3 regions of the Streptomyces sp. NPDC008163 genome follow, and region 1 is predicted to be linked to each of the others. Evidence: predicted binding sites of a transcription regulator. Region 1 holds the regulator's gene; each other region holds the start of a gene.

The links. The regulator HrcA, encoded in region 1, represses chaperone genes, less so after heat shock. The targets are predictions, from matches to a motif close to TTNGCACTCNGNNNNNCNGAGTGCNAA.
Region 2: the regulator HrcA is predicted to act here: its motif matches at 901-927, upstream of groL (chaperonin GroEL).
Region 3: the regulator HrcA is predicted to act here: its motif matches at 1,166-1,192, upstream of groES (co-chaperone GroES).

The regions. Positions count from the first base shown of each region.
Region 1 is NZ_JBIBHG010000007.1:161,016-163,280, reverse strand. It holds gene ACFZAT_RS17715 (MBL fold metallo-hydrolase) at 1-390, opposite strand, end outside; gene hrcA (heat-inducible transcriptional repressor HrcA) at 576-1,592, shown strand; gene dnaJ (molecular chaperone DnaJ) at 1,593-2,265, shown strand, end outside.
Region 2 is NZ_JBIBHG010000017.1:49,428-51,692, reverse strand. It holds gene ACFZAT_RS30400 (MoaD/ThiS family protein) at 1-160, shown strand, start outside; gene ACFZAT_RS30395 (cold-shock protein) at 516-722, shown strand; gene groL (chaperonin GroEL) at 1,090-2,265, shown strand, end outside.
Region 3 is NZ_JBIBHG010000001.1:317,303-319,567, reverse strand. It holds gene groL (chaperonin GroEL) at 1-601, opposite strand, end outside; gene groES (co-chaperone GroES) at 703-1,011, opposite strand; gene ACFZAT_RS01645 (DUF6234 family protein) at 1,318-1,728, shown strand; gene ACFZAT_RS01640 (polysaccharide deacetylase family protein) at 1,719-2,265, opposite strand, start outside.

The sequences.
Region 1 (2,265 bases):
CGGGGCCACCAGCACATCGGCGGATTCGGCCGCGTCCGCCGCGGGCAGCCCCTGGGCCACCGCGTCCGCGTACAGCTCGCCGGCCCCGCGCCGCAGCAGCTGTGCCGTGCCCTCGGAGCCGTACACCCGTGCCCCGGCGAACGCGGCCGTGCCCAGCACATGATCGAAGTGGGGATGACTGAGTGCGATGTGCGTCACCCTCCGGCCGAGCAGCGCCTCGGCCTGGGTGCGCAGTTCCGCGCCCTCGCGCAGGGACGAGCCGGTGTCGCAGAGCAGCACCCCGTCCGGGCCTGCCACCAGCAGGGCCGTCGCGTCCCAGACCGGAAGGCGCCGGCGGCCCGTTCCGTGACCCAGCCGCTCCCATCCGAACTCTTCCCAGGAGACATCCATGCGGCGACGCTATCGGCAGCGACCTGCGCGGCAGCGAGGTAGCGTGGCCGGTCGCCCTTGCTAGGGCACCACCCCGTCGCCGTACACTGGCCGGGGATCGCTGGCACTCGTACGCACCGAGTGCCAGGAGGAATCCCGGGAACGGCCCGGGAACGCCGACGTGGACAGCTGGAGGTGTGCGCGCGATGCTCAGCGAACGCAGACTCGAAGTGCTGCGCGCGATCGTCCAGGACTACGTCGGGACCGAGGAGCCCGTCGGCTCCAAGGCGCTCACGGAGCGGCACAAGCTGGGGGTCTCCCCGGCGACCGTCCGCAACGACATGGCGGTGCTGGAGGAGGAGGGCTTCATCGCCCAGCCCCACACCAGTGCCGGGCGCATCCCGACGGACAAGGGCTACCGGCTCTTCGTGGACAAGCTGGCGGGCGTCAAGCCCCTCTCCTCGCCCGAGCGCCGCGCCATCCAGAACTTCCTCGACGGCGCGGTCGACCTGGACGACGTCGTGGGCCGTACCGTACGGCTGCTCGCGCAGCTGACCCGGCAGGTCGCCGTCGTGCAGTACCCCTCGCTGACCCGTTCGACGGTGCGGCATGTGGAGCTGCTGTCCCTGGCCCCGGCGCGGCTGATGCTCGTGCTCATCACGGACACCGGCCGGGTCGAACAGCGGCTGGTGGACTGCCCGGCGCCGTTCGGTGAGACCTCGCTCGCCGATCTGCGGGCCCGGCTCAACAGCCGGGTGGTGGGGCGCCGGTTCGCGGACGTCCCGCAGCTGGTGCAGGACCTCCCGGAATCCTTCGAGAGCGAGGACCGGGGAACCGTGTCCACCGTCCTCTCGATCCTGCTCGAAACGCTCGTCGAGGAGACGGAGGAGCGGCTGATGATCGGCGGCACCTCCAACCTCACCCGCTTCGGGCACGACTTCCCCGTGATGATCCGGCCGGTGCTCGAAGCACTGGAGGAACAGGTCGTGCTGCTGAAGCTGCTCGGCGAGGCCAAGGACTCGGGCATGACCGTACGCATCGGGCACGAGAACGCCCACGAGGGCCTCAACTCCACGTCCGTCGTCGCGGTCGGCTACGGTTCGGGCGACGAGGCAGTCGCCAAACTCGGCGTGGTCGGACCGACCCGCATGGACTACCCCGGAACGATGGGAGCGGTACGCGCAGTGGCACGTTACGTCGGACAGATCCTGGCGGAGTCGTAAGTGGCCACGGACTACTACGCCGTACTCGGCGTGCGCCGCGACGCTTCCCAGGACGAGATCAAGAAGGCATTCCGGAGGCTCGCCCGCGAGCTGCACCCGGACGTCAACCCCGATCCGAAGACCCAGGAGCGGTTCAAGGAGATCAACGCCGCTTACGAGGTCCTCTCGGACGCGCAGAAGAAGCAGGTCTACGACCTCGGCGGCGACCCGCTCTCGCAGTCCGGCGGCGCCGGCGCGGGCGGCTTCGGCCAGGGCGGCTTCGGCAACTTCTCGGACATCATGGACGCGTTCTTCGGTACGTCGTCGCAGCGCGGGCCCCGCTCGCGCACCCGGCGCGGCCAGGACGCCATGATCCGGCTGGAGATCGACCTCGCCGAGGCGGCCTTCGGCACCACCAAGGACATCCAGGTCGACACCGCCGTCGTCTGCACCACGTGCAGCGGCGAGGGCGCGGCCCCCGGCACCTCGGCGCAGACCTGCGACATGTGCCGCGGCCGCGGTGAGGTCTCCCAGGTCACCCGGTCCTTCCTGGGCCAGGTCATGACCTCCCGTCCCTGCCCGCAGTGCCAGGGCTTCGGTACGGTCGTGCCCACCCCGTGCCCGGAGTGCGCCGGCGACGGCCGCATCCGCTCGCGGCGCACGCTGACCGTGAAGATCCCCGCCGGTGTCGACA
Region 2 (2,265 bases), on a different contig from region 1:
GGGCATCGCCGCCCGCGTGCTGGACGACCAGGGCAAGCTGCGCCGCTTCGTCAACGTGTACGTCAACGACGACGACGTGCGTTTTGAAGGCGGCCTCGACGCGGCGACCCCGGACGGTGCCGGCGTCTCGATCATTCCCGCAGTGGCCGGCGGCTGCTGAGCCCAAGGCTCCGTAGCGTCACCGCAATTGCCCCCTCCGCGAGAGAAGCGGAGGGGGCAATTCTGCATGGTTGAGCGGGGTAGAGTGTGGGAAGTCCCCTTCGCTGCCCGTGCGCCTCGCATATGAGAATGCGCCGCGACACGATCAGAAGCAGCCAATGTGCGTGTGCCTCTTGTGCCTTAAGTCGCCTTTGTGGGGCCCGACTTGCCCCGCAAGCTCATGAATTCCTCATATTCGGGCGATCGGCGCTGCGCAGAATTGTCGTCCGATTGACCTGTCGCACAGGGCAGTTGGGCAGATACATTCAGCCGCGGTCGACGCGCTTCGGCGCACACACGTTACAGGGGAGTTAGGCATGGCTCAGGGCACCGTCAAGTGGTTCAACGCGGAGAAGGGGTACGGCTTCATCGCGGTCGACGGTGGTGCGGATGTATTCGTCCACTACAGCGCGATCCAGATGGACGGGTACCGCACCCTCGAAGAAGGTCAGCGGGTCGAGTTCGAGATCTCGCAGGGCCAGAAGGGGCCGCAGGCGGACATGGTCAAGCTCGCCGTCGGCTGAGCCCGGCACGGCACGTCGGCCGCGACGCCACGCACGTACGAAGGGTCCGTACCCATAGGGGTACGGGCCCTTCGCGTGTCCGGGGTCGGCCGAGTGTCGCCGGGGTTGTCCACACTCCGGCCGGGGGCGCTTGCGCCCTCCCGTCGCCCGACCACCACCCCTCAAGGAGCCTTCGGCGCTTGCACTCAACGGGGTCGAGTGCTAATCATTGGGCTTAGCACTCTCCAGGTGAGAGTGACAGAATTTTGGACCGGGCCGGTGAGGCCCGCACGCCGGGCGGGGAAGGAACCGCACGGCACGCAGGCCGTCCGTCGCGGGCGCCACTCGGTCCGGAGCAATCCACCCCTGTCCGGGAGGACCACTTCACATGGCCAAGATCATCGCGTTCGACGAGGAGGCCCGGCGCGGTCTCGAGCGCGGCATGAACCAGCTCGCCGACGCCGTCAAGGTCACCCTTGGCCCCAAGGGTCGCAACGTCGTCCTCGAGAAGAAGTGGGGCGCCCCCACGATCACCAACGATGGTGTGTCCATCGCCAAGGAGATCGAGCTGGAGGACCCGTACGAGAAGATCGGTGCGGAGCTGGTCAAGGAGGTCGCCAAGAAGACGGACGACGTCGCCGGCGACGGTACGACCACCGCCACCGTTCTCGCCCAGGCGCTCGTCCGCGAGGGCCTGCGCAACGTGGCCGCGGGTGCGAACCCGATGGCTCTCAAGCGGGGCATCGAGAAGGCCGTCGAGGCCGTCTCCGCCGCCCTCCTGGAGCAGGCCAAGGACGTGGAGACCAAGGAGCAGATCGCTTCGACCGCCTCCATCTCCGCCGCCGACACCCAGATCGGCGAGCTCATCGCCGAGGCCATGGACAAGGTCGGCAAGGAAGGCGTCATCACCGTCGAGGAGTCCCAGACCTTCGGTCTGGAGCTGGAACTCACCGAGGGCATGCGCTTCGACAAGGGCTACATCTCGGCGTACTTCGCCACCGACATGGAGCGCATGGAGTCGTCCCTCGACGACCCGTACATCCTGATCGTGAACTCCAAGGTCAGCAACGTGAAGGACCTCCTTCCGCTGCTGGAGAAGGTCATGCAGTCGGGCAAGCCGCTGCTGATCATCGCCGAGGACGTCGAGGGCGAGGCCCTGTCGACCCTGGTCGTGAACAAGATCCGCGGCACCTTCAAGTCCGTCGCCGTCAAGGCCCCGGGCTTCGGCGACCGCCGCAAGGCCATGCTCGGTGACATCGCCATCCTCACGGGCGGCACCGTCATCTCCGAGGAGGTCGGCCTCAAGCTGGAGAACGCCGGTCTCGACCTGCTCGGCCGCGCCCGCAAGGTCGTCATCACCAAGGACGAGACGACCATCGTCGACGGCGCCGGTGACAGCGACCAGGTCCAGGGCCGCGTCAACCAGATCCGTGCCGAGATCGAGAACTCCGACTCGGACTACGACCGCGAGAAGCTCCAGGAGCGCCTGGCGAAGCTGGCCGGCGGCGTGGCCGTCATCAAGGCCGGTGCCGCGACCGAGGTCGAGCTGAAGGAGCGCAAGCAC
Region 3 (2,265 bases), on a different contig from region 1:
ACGGGGACAGGTAGCCCTTGTCGAAGGCCATGCCCTCGGTGAAGTCGAGGTCCAGACCGAAGGTGTTGGACTCCTCGACGGTGATGACACCGTCCTTGCCGACCTTGTCCATCGCGTCCGCGATGAGCTCGCCGACCTGCGGGTCCTGCGCGGAGAGCGCGGCCACGGCGGCGATGTCGGACTTGTCGTCGATCGGGCGGGCGGTCGCGAGGAGCTCCTCGGACACGGCCTTGACCGCGGCGTCGATGCCCTTCTTCAGGGCGGCCGGGGAGGCGCCGGCGGCGACGTTGCGCAGACCCTCGCGGACGAGCGCCTGGGCGAGGACGGTGGCGGTGGTGGTGCCGTCACCCGCGACGTCGTTGGTCTTGGTCGCCACCTCCTTCACCAGCTGGGCGCCGAGGTTCTCGTACGGGTCGTCCAGCTCGACCTCGCGCGCGATGGTGACACCGTCGTTGGTGATGGTGGGGGCACCGAACTTCTTGTCGATGACGACGTTGCGGCCCTTGGGGCCGATCGTCACCTTGACCGTGTCGGCAAGCTTGTTGACGCCGCGCTCAAGGGCGCGACGGGCGTCCTCGTCGAACTTCAGGATCTTCGCCATGGAGCTGAACTGTTCCTCTCAAAACAAGAACTGCGCCCCTGCCGCCCGGCTGTTGGTTCGCAGGGGGCCAGGGGCGCAGAACAGAAGCAAACGTGGGTGAATTACTTCTCGATGATCGCGAGGACGTCGCGCGCCGAGAGGACGAGGTACTCCTCGCCGTTGTACTTCACCTCGGTGCCGCCGTACTTGCTGTACAGCACGACATCGCCGGTCTTGACGTCGAGCGGCAGGCGCTCGCCGTTCTCGAAGCGGCCCGGGCCCACGGCCAGGACGACGCCCTCCTGGGGCTTCTCCTTGGCGGTGTCCGGGATAACCAGGCCGGAGGCCGTGGTCTGCTCGGCGTCGAGCGGCTGGACCACGATGCGGTCCTCGAGCGGCTTGATCGCAACCTTGGAGCTGGCGGTCGACACGATCCGGTCTCCCCCTTCGGAGATCTCACGGGGTTTAACAGTCTTTGGGGTGGCGACCAGGTGGGCCCGTCGTCGCGGGTGCCGGACCTGCCGGTCGCGCAGTACTGCTGGCACTCTCCATCGGGGAGTGCCAGCACTGAGACTATGACCGCGATTAGCACTCGGTCAAGCGGAGTGCCAATTCACGCCCCTCGTGGCGTACCCGGGAGCCGCCCGCCCCTCCGTACGGCTGCGGCCGTACAACGTTCCGGACACCGTAGGGACAACGCGGGAGCCGCCCGGACCGTTCCGGTGGACGGTGTCGTCATGCGCATACGAAGCTCCGGCCCCCCGGCCCCCTCGCGCCCCGGCCCCGTGCTGACCGGCTGCCTCGACGTGGTGCTCGGGGTACTGCTCATCGCGCTGGAGGGAGTGCTCGGCGCGGTCCTCTTCTACGCGTACACGGGCTCCGACCCCCGGCCGCCGAACCCGGACATGGCGGAGGCCGGACCGCCCGGGATGGACTGGTCCGGCACTCTCGTCCTCGCCGCCGTCACGGTGGCGGCCTGCGTGATCGGCGTGGTGCTGCTGCGCCACGGGCTGCCGATCGCGGGCGTCGTCCAGCTGCTCGGCGCATGCCTGCTGCTGGTGCTCACGCTGACGGCCTGGCACCGCGCCCACGAGGACGCGCACCCGGAGCCCGGAAACGCCCGCGCGTACGCCGCTTCCTATACGTAGTCCTCCAGGCGGGCCACGGAGTAGCCCTGGTCCGTGATGACCTTCATGACGGACCGGACCAGGTCGGGCATGCTGCCCTTCCAGTCCGCCTCGCCCCGGAAGTGCGTGAGGATGATGTCGCCGGGGTGCAGCTTCCGGTCCTCCTCGCGCCACTCCATGTGGTCGGGGAACGCCTCCGCCTCCCAGAGCGGCACGGCGGTGATGCCGCAGGACTTGGCGACCTTCAGCGTGTCGGTGTTGTAGTTGCCGTACGGCGGCCGGAAGAGCCGGGGCCGCTTGCCGAACTGCTCCTCCAGGATGTCCTGCTGGCCGCAAATCTCGCGCTTCTGCTCGTCGTGCGAAAGGCCCGGCAGATAGCGGTGGTTGAGCGTGTGGTTGCCGAGCACGGTCCCGCGCGACTGGGCGTCCTTGAAGTACGTGTAGTCGTCGCGCACCAGGTAGTCGGTGAGGAAGGCGCTGTACGGGATGTTCAGCTCCGACATCATCTTCAGCAGCTCGGGGTCCTTGTCGTCCCCGTCGTCCATCGTCAGGAAGACG